Regions from separate parts of the Brevibacillus brevis NBRC 100599 genome, predicted to be linked through region 1. Evidence: riboswitches for the same ligand, from Rfam matches in the RefSeq annotation. Region 1 holds a riboswitch; each other region holds the start of a gene.
What was found. A riboswitch is a leader RNA that binds a small molecule or an ion and turns the genes downstream of it on or off. The one in region 1 is predicted to bind cobalamin.
Positions count from the first base shown of each region.

Region 2: linked by a shared signal. The riboswitch ahead of BBR47_RS10360 (ABC transporter substrate-binding protein) and the one ahead of nrdI (class Ib ribonucleoside-diphosphate reductase assembly flavoprotein NrdI) in region 1 are both predicted to bind cobalamin.
Region 3: linked by a shared signal. The riboswitch ahead of BBR47_RS19715 (ABC transporter substrate-binding protein) and the one ahead of nrdI (class Ib ribonucleoside-diphosphate reductase assembly flavoprotein NrdI) in region 1 are both predicted to bind cobalamin.

Region 1 is NC_012491.1:3,318,142-3,322,362, reverse strand. It holds gene BBR47_RS15845 (ACT domain-containing protein) at 1-438, shown strand, start outside; gene BBR47_RS15840 (alpha/beta hydrolase) at 444-1,043, opposite strand; cobalamin riboswitch at 1,380-1,579, shown strand; gene nrdI (class Ib ribonucleoside-diphosphate reductase assembly flavoprotein NrdI) at 1,741-2,100, shown strand; gene nrdE (class 1b ribonucleoside-diphosphate reductase subunit alpha) at 2,087-4,171, shown strand.
Region 2 is NC_012491.1:2,098,229-2,102,449, reverse strand. It holds gene BBR47_RS10365 (FecCD family ABC transporter permease) at 1-591, opposite strand, end outside; gene BBR47_RS10360 (ABC transporter substrate-binding protein) at 661-1,680, opposite strand; cobalamin riboswitch at 1,851-2,051, opposite strand; gene BBR47_RS10355 (M24 family metallopeptidase) at 2,065-3,159, opposite strand; gene BBR47_RS10350 (alpha/beta fold hydrolase) at 3,284-4,054, shown strand; gene BBR47_RS10345 (ABC transporter permease) at 4,111-4,221, opposite strand, start outside.
Region 3 is NC_012491.1:4,115,055-4,119,275, reverse strand. It holds gene BBR47_RS19730 (MerR family transcriptional regulator) at 1-196, shown strand, start outside; gene BBR47_RS19725 (pyridoxamine 5'-phosphate oxidase family protein) at 244-828, opposite strand; gene BBR47_RS19720 (MBL fold metallo-hydrolase) at 985-1,929, shown strand; cobalamin riboswitch at 2,081-2,230, shown strand; gene BBR47_RS19715 (ABC transporter substrate-binding protein) at 2,386-3,381, shown strand; gene BBR47_RS19710 (FecCD family ABC transporter permease) at 3,383-4,221, shown strand, end outside.

The DNA.
Region 1 (4,221 bases):
TTAAGTATTCTTGCTCATGAAAATAAAGAGGAAATCGCAACATTGCTAGTGGAAGGACTCGGGACAAAGATTCCTGTCCAACACAGCTCTGGCGAATATGCGAATCATTTGGCGATTTTGCGTGTAGGAGCGAACAAGTACACCTTTGCGCAAGATTGGAGAGAAGTGTACATCAGTGAAATCAATTACTGCGCGTGTCGCATACCTCCAGGGGCCCACGGATTGTTGGTTCGCCATATCGATTATCCAGGCGTGATTTATGATGTCTCACGAAAACTGGCCGAGTATCAAATCAATGTTTCCAAGTTGAATGTATCCCGCGAGCAAAAAGGGAAGAATGCCCTGCTTATCTCTGTGACTGATGAAGAGATTACACCAACGATTGTATCTGCCATCGAAGAGCTGCCCCAAATCACCAAAGTGTTATCTCTACAGTAAGCGAATCATGAAAAACAAAAACTGCCCGTTGTTAGTAGCGGGCAGTTTTTTTCGTGGCGAATCTGAGTCCTTGAGGACAATCGTTCGATCATCGCCAGCGATTTTTCTTTGACCAAGAATCGCCCATCGTTTTCCAACTCGCCGATCGTGAGAAGCGCATGGACGTCGAGGTCATCTGTCAGCAGGCTCGGCAATTGACTTTCCTTTGCAAGCAGCACGCTCTCATTCCAGTGGATAGAGGGACTACCGGCAATATACCGCTGGAACGCGTGTGGTCTCGATAGTAGCACATGCAAGACAAATAAGCCGCCTAGCGAATGTCCCAAAATCGCTTGCTGGGTCCGATCGATGGGGAAGTCGTTTTCGATGCTAGGCTTGAGCTCCTCCTCTAAAAAGGTTAGGAACTGCTCGGCTCCCCCCATCTGTGGCCACTCGGCTCCTTTTGGGCTGCCAGGAAGCTCTGAGGCGGGAACCTCATACGTGTAATCATAGAAACGGGCAGGATGGTATGGATCGTCTGTTGGATAGCCTATCCCGACGACGATAGCAGGATACACGCCAGTTCGTTCAGGGCCACGTGATTGTATCCGTATCGCTTCGGTCATAGTGGCAAAAACAGAGTTGCCATCTAGCAAATATATGACGGGAAAGCCTGATTCCGGAGGGGGATGCAGGTATACTTACGAAAATGTGATAGTCACGCTCTTGATAAGTCATGATTCTACGGTATGAACGAGGTATGACGACAGGTTGATAGTCGGTGCTTTTCATGAGGGCGACTCTCCAATCTCTCCAAGGCTAACCAACACGCACAAAATCTATTATATGAACGAGAACCAGAGATTGGCAATAGCCGAAAAAGGAGAATAGTTAGTTTTCGAAAAGAGCCCATACTGAGCTTGACTCCTACGATATATTGAGGTAAAGTAAGTTTTACCAACTACATATTGATGCGGTAAGGTGTTTACCAGCCAGATTTGGTAGACTTAATAGGGAAGTCGGTGAGAATCCGACGCGGTCCCGCCACTGTAATGAGAGAGTTCCATTTGCGAAAGAAGGCCACTGATCATGAGGATCGGGAAGGTGAAAATGGAGCGATGATCCAAAAGCCAGGAGACCTGCCTAACCGCTTGCACTGTTTACCCTACGGGAGATAGGGAAGTGTTCGAGCGCTCAATTCGCATTGGCGAATTGCTAGATGGAAGTCATCACGCGCATTCGGCATGTAAACGTCGGATGCGCTTTTACTTTGGCTAAATAACATACATACAGAGTAAAAATAGCAAGGATAGGATGAGGGACATGCTAATCGCTTATGATTCAAAAACAGGAAACGTCCGACGATTCGTCAACAAAATTAATCTGCCACATGTGGAAATTGATCAAGATATGGTGCTGGACGAGCCATTCATTTTGATCACATACACGACGGGATTCGGACAAGTGCCGGAGAAGGTGGCGACGTTCCTGAAGCGAAATCATGTCCATCTGCGCGGGGTATCTGCCAGCGGCAACCGCAACTGGGGAACCAGCTTTGCCAAAAGTGCAGATACGATCGCGAGCCAATATGGCGTTCCGGTGATTTCTAAATTCGAATTGTCCGGTACCGGCCGTGACGTGGAACAATTTACGAGTGGGGTGGCAGCAATTGCGGCATATTGAATTGAACAACGAACTGATGCAGCGTGGCAACGACGGATTTTATCAACTGGAAAAGGATCGGGAAGCGGTTGCGGTCTTCATGGAAGAAGTGCAGTCCAACACGATGACTTTTGGCAGTGTCAAAGAACGCATGGACTATTTGATCGAGAATGACTTCTATGAAAACGTCTATGAAACATACACAGTTGAGCAGGTCGATGAAGTTTTCCGTTTGGCCTATGACGCCGATTTTCAATTTGCTTCGTATATGGCTATCTCCAAATTTTATAAAGATTACGCTTTGAAAACGAACGATAAATCGATGTACTTGGAGCAGTATCCAGACAGAGTGGCCGTTGTGGCACTGTCACTTGGACAAGGTGACTTTGATCTCGCCAAGCGTTTAACGGTCTCCATGATGGACCAACGCTTGCAACCAGCGACACCAACCTTCCTGAACGCAGGCAAAAGCCGCCGGGGAGAAATGGTTTCCTGCTTCTTGCTCGAAATGGATGATTCACTGAATTCCATCAACTTTATTTTGGGAACTTGTATGCAGCTATCCAAAATTGGCGGCGGTGTAGCCGTGAACCTGTCCAAGCTTCGCGGACGAGGAGAGCCGATTAAAGGCGTCGAGGGCGCGGCAAAAGGTGTCATGCCGGTTCTCAAGCTGTTGGAAGATGCGTTTTCCTACGCGGATCAAATGGGGCAACGAAAAGGCTCAGGTGCAGCGTACTACAACATCTTCGGCTGGGATATCAACGAGTTTCTCGATTGCAAAAAGATCAATGCGGATGAAAAAGCCCGCATCAAAACGTTGTCCATCGGCCTGATCGTACCAAACGTGTTCTACAAGCTGGCTGAGGAAAACAAGCCATTGACTGTGTTTGCTCCGTACTCCGTGTACAAAGAATACGGTGTGCATCTGGATGATATGGACCTCGATGAGATGTACGAGGAGCTCTTGGCTAACGATCGCATCAAGAAAAAGACCGTGATGAGCGCACGCGAGATGTTGACCAAAATCGCGATGATCCAAATGGAATCGGGCTATCCGTACATCATGAACAAAACGAATGCGAACAACAACCATGCTCTGAAAGATCTCGGTTCGGTAAAAATGTCAAACCTGTGCACGGAAATCTTCCAGCTACAGGAGACTTCGACGATTACCAATTACGGCGAGATGGATATCATCCGTCGCGATATTAGCTGCAATCTGGCATCGCTCAATATTGTCAATGTGATGGAACGCAAAATGATCCGCGAATCTGTCCACGAAGGAATCGAAGCCATTACAGCCGTGAGTGACATGACGCGTGTAGAAAACGCTCCAGGCGTTCAAAAGGCAAATCGTGAGCTGCACTCTGTAGGTCTCGGTGCGATGAATCTGAACGGATATCTGGCAAAGAACAGAATCGCTTATGAAAGTGAAGAAGCGAAAGATTTCGCCCGTACGTTCTTCATGATGATGAACTTCTACTCCTTGGAAAAAAGTATGGAAATTGCAAGGGAAACAGGCATGACCTTCTTGGGCTTTGAACAATCGGAATATGCAAAAGGCACTTATTTTAACAAGTACGTGACGAACGATTACAGCCCGCGGACGGAAAAAGCAAAGCTTCTCTTTGAAGGAATGCACATTCCGACGCCAGCAGATTGGGCGGAGCTACAGCAAAAGGTGCAAAAGCATGGCGTTTATCATGCGTACCGTTTGGCGATTGCACCGACACAGAGCATTTCCTACATTCAGAATGCGACTTCTAGCGTGATGCCAATTGTTGAGCATATCGAAACGAGAACGTATGCCAACTCTACGACGTATTACCCGATGCCGTACTTGTCGCAGGAAAACTATTTTTACTACAAATCGGCGTATGTAATCGATCAATTCAAAGTGATTGATCTGATTGCCGAAATTCAAGAGCACATCGACCAAGGAATTTCGACTGTGCTGCACGTGAACAGCAACATTTCAACCAGAGAACTGGCTCGCTATTACATTTACGCAGCGAAAAAAGGTCTGAAGTCGCTCTACTATACGCGGACGAAGCATTTGACTGTAGAAGAGTGCATTAGCTGCGCTGTTTAGTGAACGCGATTCATATAAGGAAAAGCATCAAGCAAAAAGAGAAGAGGAAC
Region 2 (4,221 bases), 1.2 Mb from region 1:
AGGAATCGTCAGGTACTCCCATTTGCCGCCAGCCAGACTGCCACTTAACCAAAACAGAACCGTTCCAATTCCATGCTCATTCGGCGCTGAAAACACAAGCAGACTGGTAATGGCCGACAAGATCGCAGATATCGCAATTCCAGCCATGAGCAGGCGTACCGTCGAGTTTTGTCCTCCAATACGGGATAGTGTAAAAATGAGAATGATGGACACGAGGGAGCCTGTAAAAGCGCCAAAGGTTAACGCATACTGCCCGTACATGCTGAATGCTCCGAAAATAATTACCGAAGTAGCTCCAACGGAAGCACCTGAAGATACGCCTAACACATACGGGTCAGCCAGGGAGTTGCGAACCAACGATTGGATCGCTACTCCCACGACAGACAGACCTGCGCCGACGATCGCCCCCAAGAGTACACGCGGAAAGCGAATATCCCAAATAATTGTTTGCTCCCCTTTGGACCAGTCCACCTCAATCCATTGGGTCAGCATCGGAATTTTTGATAAGGCGATTTTCCATACCGTAGTCGGTTTAATCTCCACCGATCCCAGCGTAACTGCGAACGTAATCGAGAGGAAGAGTCCAACCAATAAAGTAATGATGATAGAAGGTAACTTGATCTGTTGCAGTGCTATTCCCTCCCTTAAAAGGGGCGTACTCTATTTGAATTTATCCGGGTAGAGTCCTTCCGCCAAAATTTTCAGCGCAATCGGTGCTCGAACGCCTTCAGAAGCCGCAGACAATGGCAATACAACCAGTCGTTGATTTTTAATCGCTGGAATATCTGCCAGTTCTTTTTTGGTCAAAAGGAAATTGCGTTTTTGATCAACAGTTCTGTCACCGTAGTCTACGACAATAATCACGTCCGGATTGCGACTCACTACTTGTTCCCAACTGACCTCTGCCCACCCCTTTTGAATGTCATCAAAAATGTTCTTGCCGCCAGCCGTCTTGATTAAGGACGTCATGTAATTGTTGGCTGCTGTGAATGGCTTATCTTCCCCGTTGTCGTACACGAACACTTTAAGTGGCTCGTCCACCTTGCCGATTTTGCTAATCGTTTGATCCATTTCACTCTTCATTTTATGGATCAAATCATTGGCTTTGTCCTCCACACGGAAAATGCGTCCGATGTTCGTAATATCCGCGAACACATCGTCGATCGTTGGACCAGGCTTGCTAGACGATTCTTGCAGGTACGATTTGATGCCGACCTTTTCCAAATCCTGCATCGATCCTACGCCCTTTTCGCCGAATCCGCTTTTCCATCCGGCGTACACGAAGTCTGGGTTCGCTGCCAGCAGCACTTCTTTCGTAGGATACTTGTCAGACAGTACCGGAACCTTGTCGTATTCTAGTTTTAACTCTGGAAGGATTTTATCGTCTAGGTAAGCGGTTCCGACCATTTTATCAGCCAGGCCCAATGCCAGCATGATTTCGGTTACGTGTTGGTTCAATGTCACGGCACGCTCAGGTGCTTTTGGATAGGTCATTTCGATACCATTATTGGTTAATGTTACAGGCTTGCTCTCTGCTGCAGGAGCAGCCGTTTGTTCTGTTTTGGCTGGAGCTTGTGTTGTCGTAGTGGAGCCACATGCCGAAACCATAATCATGACGCCCGTCATGATGCCTAGTCCTAGTCCTTTCATCACTGTTTTTGTTTTGTTTGCCTTCACCATCTGTAATCCCCTTTTCTGTATGTAAATTATGAAATGAGACCAAATGTTCCCACCAAAAAAGCACCCCCCATTTCAATCGGGAGGTGCATGACAAACGTAGATATAGCCATAACAGGCGCAAAGGCGCCCTTTCATAGACTGTTTCCACATCTGCCCCATCCTCGTGGGTCGATTGTAAATGATCGCATGGCAGGTCTCCTGGCTTACGGATCAACACACCCAGCTACCTTCCCATTTTTTGTCTCGCAAAAAACAGTGGCTATTCGCTAGGCGCTCCTCGTTACAGTGGCGGGACCGCGCCGGTTTCTCACCGGACTTCCCTTTTAAGCTGACGGCATATGCCATCCAGCACCATTCGATACGTATTCAATTTTTCCAACTTCTTCATTGGTTGATAGAAGTTAGTTTTTTCGGGAACTGCGTGAGTATTTCAACGCCTGTTTCCGTAACCAATACATCGTCTTCAATTCGCACGCCGCCTACTCCTGGCAAATAGATGCCCGGCTCGATGGTAAAGACCATTCCTGGACGAAGCACTTCTTGGTTCTGGCTGTGAACAGATGGATATTCATGTACATCCATCCCTAGTCCATGCCCAAGGCGGTGCATGAAGTATTCTCCGTAGCCTTTTGCGGTGATAACATCGCGAGCGGTTTTATCCAAATGCGCAAAGGTCACACCCGGACGAATCTCAGCAATTGCCGCTTCGTTGGCAGCCAAAACTGTCTCGTAAATTTCTTGTAGCTGGGCACTGATCTTGCCTACAGCAAAGGTACGAGTAATATCGGATACATATCCGTTCGCAGCTACCCCGATATCAAACAAAAGCAAGTCGCCTTCTTGCACCTGGCGCGTTCCTGGCTTCCCATGTGGCAAAGCGGACTTCTCCCCTGCCAATACCATGGACGTAAAGGATGGACCTTCTGCGCCCAAGCGCTTCATCTGGAATTCCAGCTCAGCTACGATTTCTGTCTCGGTCATGCCTGTTTTGACTTTTTTCAGGGTCTCCCGCAAGGAATCCTCGACCAACTGAACAGCGTGCTTCAGACGATCCACTTCGTCCGCAGATTTGATCAAACGCATTTCACGCAGTGGCTCTTCCACGTCCACATAGCTCGACGCCAGAACAACTTGTCCAAGTGCTTCATAGCGCTCGACAGTCATATGACTTTTCTCAATGCCGAGCTTCGCCAAGTTCGCTGGCAACACTTGCTTGAGGATTTCATACGGGTTTTGGATATCCGTATGTGTATGGATATCTTGAACGAAAGAAGCCTCTGCTGCCGCCTCACGATCAAGAGCAGGTACAATTAAAGAAGGCTTTCCTTCAGCAGGAATAACAAGACCCATAAAACGTTCATGCGGGTCAGTAAAAAATCCGGTCAAATAGTAGACGTGCTTGGGAGAGGTAATCAACACCGCGTTCAGCTCTTGCTCTGTCAAAAACGTGTGGAGCTTCGAAATGCGCTCTTGAAACAACTTCTTCACCCTGCTTTCACCAATTATTCTATTGCGAGAATACCACTTCCCCATCAAAAAAAGAAGAGTTCAATTGCAAAATCTACTTCGGATCGGACAACCTAAAGGTGGGGTGAAAACAAAAATGGAACAAATACTCGTCCATCAGGATGGCAAGCAGTTTGCTTTTCACATATCGGGGAAAGGCCAGCCGTTATTGTGTATCCATGCGCCATGCATCGGCTCTATCAATTTTGTTTATCAGCAAACACTCGCAGATACTTATCAGCTCATTGTCCCTGATTTGCCCGGACATGGTGACAGTTCGCCCATGGAGAAGCCCTATTCTATTAGGGAATTGGCAGAACGACTCCATAAGCTGATCCCGTCTCTCGGCATTGAGCGTCCCTTTATTTTGGGGTACTCCCAAGGTGCTTCTATCGCCCTAGAATATTGCCTTCGTTATCCTGATCATGCGCGAGGCGGTATACTCGTGAGCGGTTTTTCCGAAGTGAATGACCTATATTTGCATGGACGATTTTGGATGGCCCGAGCGTTGTCGATGCTTCACGGAGTCCCTCTTCTTGCCCGTTCCATTGCCTCCTCACATGTCAATAGCCCAGAAATGCGGGAAAAATGGACGGCGCACGCCTCCAAAACAGATCCCACCAGCTTAAAATACCTTTATACTGCCGGACACCGCTATCAATGTACAGAGCGCCTGGGCAACATCCAGCTTCCGATTTTACTTGCCTATGGCGGACAAGATAAACGTATGCATCATTATGCGCAAATGCTGACACTGAAATTGCCAAAAGCAAGACTTGAGATAATCCCTAACGTAAAGCATCAAGTCATCACGAAAGCCGCCCCTGCACTCAATCAGTTGTGCCGCACCTTCATGGAAGAAGGATAAATAAGAAAAGACAGAAGGACGGTATCTCCATTCCCTTCTGTCTTTTTGTGATTGGACTAGTTCTTCATCCGCGGGTCGAGTGCATCACGCAAGCCGTCCCCAATTAAGTTAAAGCCGAGAACTGTCAGCATGATAGAGAGCCCTGGAAAAATAACGGTCCATGGTGC
Region 3 (4,221 bases), 800 kb from region 1:
TGAATTGGCGCAAAAAGCAGCAGATCTTCACCGTCAATGGCTCAGTTTTTACTGGGACAGCTACAGCAAAGAAGCGCACGCAGGTGTTGCCCAGATGTACGTCGATGACCCGCGCTTTACTGCTTACTATGACAAGGAACAGCCAGGTGTAGCCGAGTTTCTCCGCGATGCAGTGGTCATTTATACCAGCAAGTAAAGAGTTTTCAAACAAAGAAGCTGCGAGCAAGGCAGCTTCTTTGCGTTTTACGCTTCGTTATCCCCACCTACTGCGGGAAAAAGCTTTTGTCCCAGTGGTGTTGGCAAGCCATCCATGCTTACTACGTTGTTTTCCTTTTGATAAGCAAGCAGTTCCTGCTCGTCTTTAGCCAAAGTCCATTTCTGAAGGGTGTCCCGTTCTTTTGAGTAGGAATAGAAGGGGATAGCCCAGCCGCAAGAAGTCTTTACTTCCTGTACGTTTACGGTAATGATTTGACGAGCACCGGGCAGAAGCGGGAAGTCTTTTACGAGCTCATCCCACCGAGGCGAATCTGGGAGAATAACCGTTCCTTTGCCGAATAAGCGCATGATGAGAGGAGGGCCTTCAAATGCACAAAACATGAGAGTAATCCGGCCATTTTCCTGTAGATGTGCACTGGTTTCGTTTCCGCTTCCGGTCAGGTCTAAATAGGCCACCTCGGTAGGCGATATGATGCGAAAGGAATCGTACCCTTTCGGTGAAAGATTCACATGACCATCTGTATCCATAGGAGCAGAGGCAACAAAGAACATTCGTTGCTTCTTGATAAACTTCTCATGCTCAGGTCGTAACTCAGAAAAAAGCTGACCCATTTCGCACCCCTCCAGGTAATGAAATTGTTTTTGCTACCCTCATAATACGATGAAAATATGAAGAATTTGTGTTGTTTTTCCCAGTGCGTGCTAAATAGGTGATAAAGTGTAAATATTCTCGCAACAAAATGACCTTTGAAAAGGAGGAGCATTTACATGCAATCATCACAGCCAATTTACTTAGGGGAGCGCATCCATCTAATAGACGGTTTCGATATGGGCTGGGCGGAACGCACGGGGACTTATGTCATCGCTGAAGAAGAACTGACTTTGGTTGAAACAGGGCCAAGCCCCTCCGTCCCATACATCAAGACCGGCCTCGCCAAGCTCGGTTTTACCCCGGAGCAAGTAAAATACATCATCGTGACGCACATTCATTTGGATCATGCGGGAGGAGTGGGACTTTTTCTAAAGGATTGCCCAAACGCAAAGATCGTCGTCCATCCAAAGGGTGCACGTCACCTCGTTAATCCAAGCCGACTGATCGCAGGGGCGAGAGCGGTGTATCATGATGATTTTGATCGATTGTTTGATCCGATTGAGGCTGTTCCCGAAGAGCGGATTTTGATTCGTGGAGACGGGGATACACTAAAGATCGGAGCGAATTGCGTGTTGGAGTTTCTGGATTCGCCAGGGCATGCCAATCATCACTTCAGCATCTACGATCCCGTTAGCCGTGGCATGTTCACAGGTGATACGGCAGGTGTACTTTATCCGCAGCTTAAAAAGGATGGTATACACCTCGTACTGCCATCTACTTCTCCGAATCAGTTTGACCCGGATGCCATGTTAGCGTCTCTACGTCGATTTGAAGCGCGCAAGCTGAATCGCATTTACTTTGGTCATTTTGGGATGTCTGAACAGGTAGACGATGTGTACCGCCAAATACGTGAGTGGCTCCCTGTGTTTGTGGCGGAAGGAGAATCAACACTTGCTGTTGGACAAACATATGCTGATCTGTCTCGTAAGTTATTGGAACGAGTCTCGGAGCATCTACAGTCACAAGGCATCAATGATGACCACGAAGTTTTCGGAGTACTCAAGCTCGATTTACAGGTGTGCGCCATGGGCATTCTGGATTATTTGCACAAACGTGGTTAAAAGCTTTGCCAAAAGCATTCCATTTGCCTGAACCTTTTGTTCAGGTGTTTTCATTTTTAGCAGGCAAGAAAGTATTGGCTTACGTGTTTGTCATTCTTTTTTCATCCAAGGAATGCTATGATGTAGGATGAGTCATGGACTGTGACAATTTCAAACGTAACAGCAAATAGGTGCCTCGTCTTTTCTCAAAAAGATCGGGTGAAAAGGGAAGTCGGTGAAAATCCGACGCGGTCCCGCCACTGTAAATCGGCTCGTTCCTCAGCCGTAAGCCAGGAGACCTGCCTGTTTGTTTTTGTGCCTGTTGCCTTCGCGGAAAGGATCGGCCTATTTCAGGAAGCAGACCATCCTGTCTGTTTGCCCTGAGGTGCCGACCCTTTGATTTCCGAATGGAAGCAAGGGTCGCTTTTTTTATTGGAAGGTACAGTCAATCAGACACGCAGAAAGGAAGTTCTACATATGAAACGTTCATTGCGATTCATGATCCCACTACTAGTTGCGGCGAGCCTCGCAGGTTGTGCGGGTAACGATAACAGCCAGCAAGCACCTGGTGGACAAACCAGTGCACCGCAGACAGCACCGCAAGAGAATACAGCCGAGCAGCCTGCAAAACAAACTACGTATCCGTTGACAGTCAAGGATGCGACAGGAAAAGAAGTAACCTTTGCAAAAGCTCCTGAGCGAATCGTCTCCACATCACCTGCCGAGACAGAGATTTTGTTCGCATTAGGCTTGGAAAATCGGATCGTAGCTGTCTCAGACTACGATGATTATCCAGAAGCGGCGAAGACAAAACCGAAAATTGGCGGCGTCGTCAAACCGAATGAAGAAGCGATTCTCGCTCAAACGCCAGATATGGTCGTCGGTGGGATTTCGATGGAGAAGCCAGTGGCTGACAAGCTCAAATCTCTCGGGATGCCCGTCTACATTACCCATCCGACAAAGATGGATGACATCCTAAACAATGTGTTGGTGATGGGAGTTATCACTAACAAACAAGAACAAGCCGAAAAAGTTGTCGCGCAAATGAAGAAGGATATCGCGTACGTTCAAGAAGCAGTGAAAAATGTAAAACCAGAAGAGAAGAAAAAGGTATACCTTGAGTTTTCCCCAGGCTGGACAGTCGGAAAAGGTGAATTCATGGATGAACTCATCACACTGGCTGGAGCGACAAATATTGCCTCTGACACACAGGGCTGGAATCCGATCAGTGAAGAAAAGATTTTGCAAAACGATCCAGACGTCATTTTGTATGCGAGCGGAATTACCGATGAAAAGACTGGCGTCAAGCTGGAGGATATGATCGCCAAGCGTAATGGCTGGGATAAAATGAAGGCGATTCGTGAAAAACAAATCTTTGGCATGGACCAAAATATTTTGTCCCGTCCTGGTCCGCGTATTACACAAGGCTTGATTGAAGTAGCGAAGGCGATTTACCCTGACTTGGTGAAATAAAATGAAGAAACGATTGTTCATATGGGGAGGAGCCAGCTGTCTCGTCCTTCTGGCTTCAATAATCATCAGTATCTCGATGGGGGCGGCACACCTTCCCATTTCGCAAGTATGGCTCATCCTGCTCCACCAAATCTCGGGCTTGTCTGAGTGGATCACCGTAGCGTGGCCGGAGTCATCTGAGCAAATTGTCATGAAGGTTCGTTTTCCACGCGTTGTATTGGCTGTTTTGATTGGCGCCTGCTTATCTCTTGCGGGAGCGGGCTTTCAGGGAGTTTTGCGCAATCCGCTCGCAGATCCGTTTACGATGGGCGTGGCATCTGGTTCTGCTGTCGGAGCAGCCTTTTTGATCCTGTTTGGCTTGCAAATCAGCTTTTTGGGTGCATGGAGCACGCCTGTTGTCGCTTTTCTTACAGGACTGCTCAGTTTATGGATCGTACTCGGACTCGCGAACACCCAAGGAAAGCTGCAAACGGAGACCCTGATTTTGTCTGGTGTTGTGGTGCAGGCTTTTCTCGGCTCACTCGTTTCCTTTATGGTGTCGCTATCGGATCAGACGGTGAATGAGATCGTGTTCTGGCTGATGGGCAGCCTGTCATTTCGGGGCTGGGCCTTTACGTATGTCTTGATTCCGTACTTGGTCATAGGCGGAATGGTGCTGGTAAGCTATGCGCGTTCCTTGAACCTATTTGCGTTAGGCGAGCGGCAGGCTGCGCATCTCGGCGTCCATGTAGATCGAACGAAGCTGGTGGTTCTGGTCGTCTCGACACTCCTGACGGCAGCGGCGGTTTCTATCGCGGGAATTATCGGGTTCGTTGGCCTGGTGGTACCGCACCTCGTCCG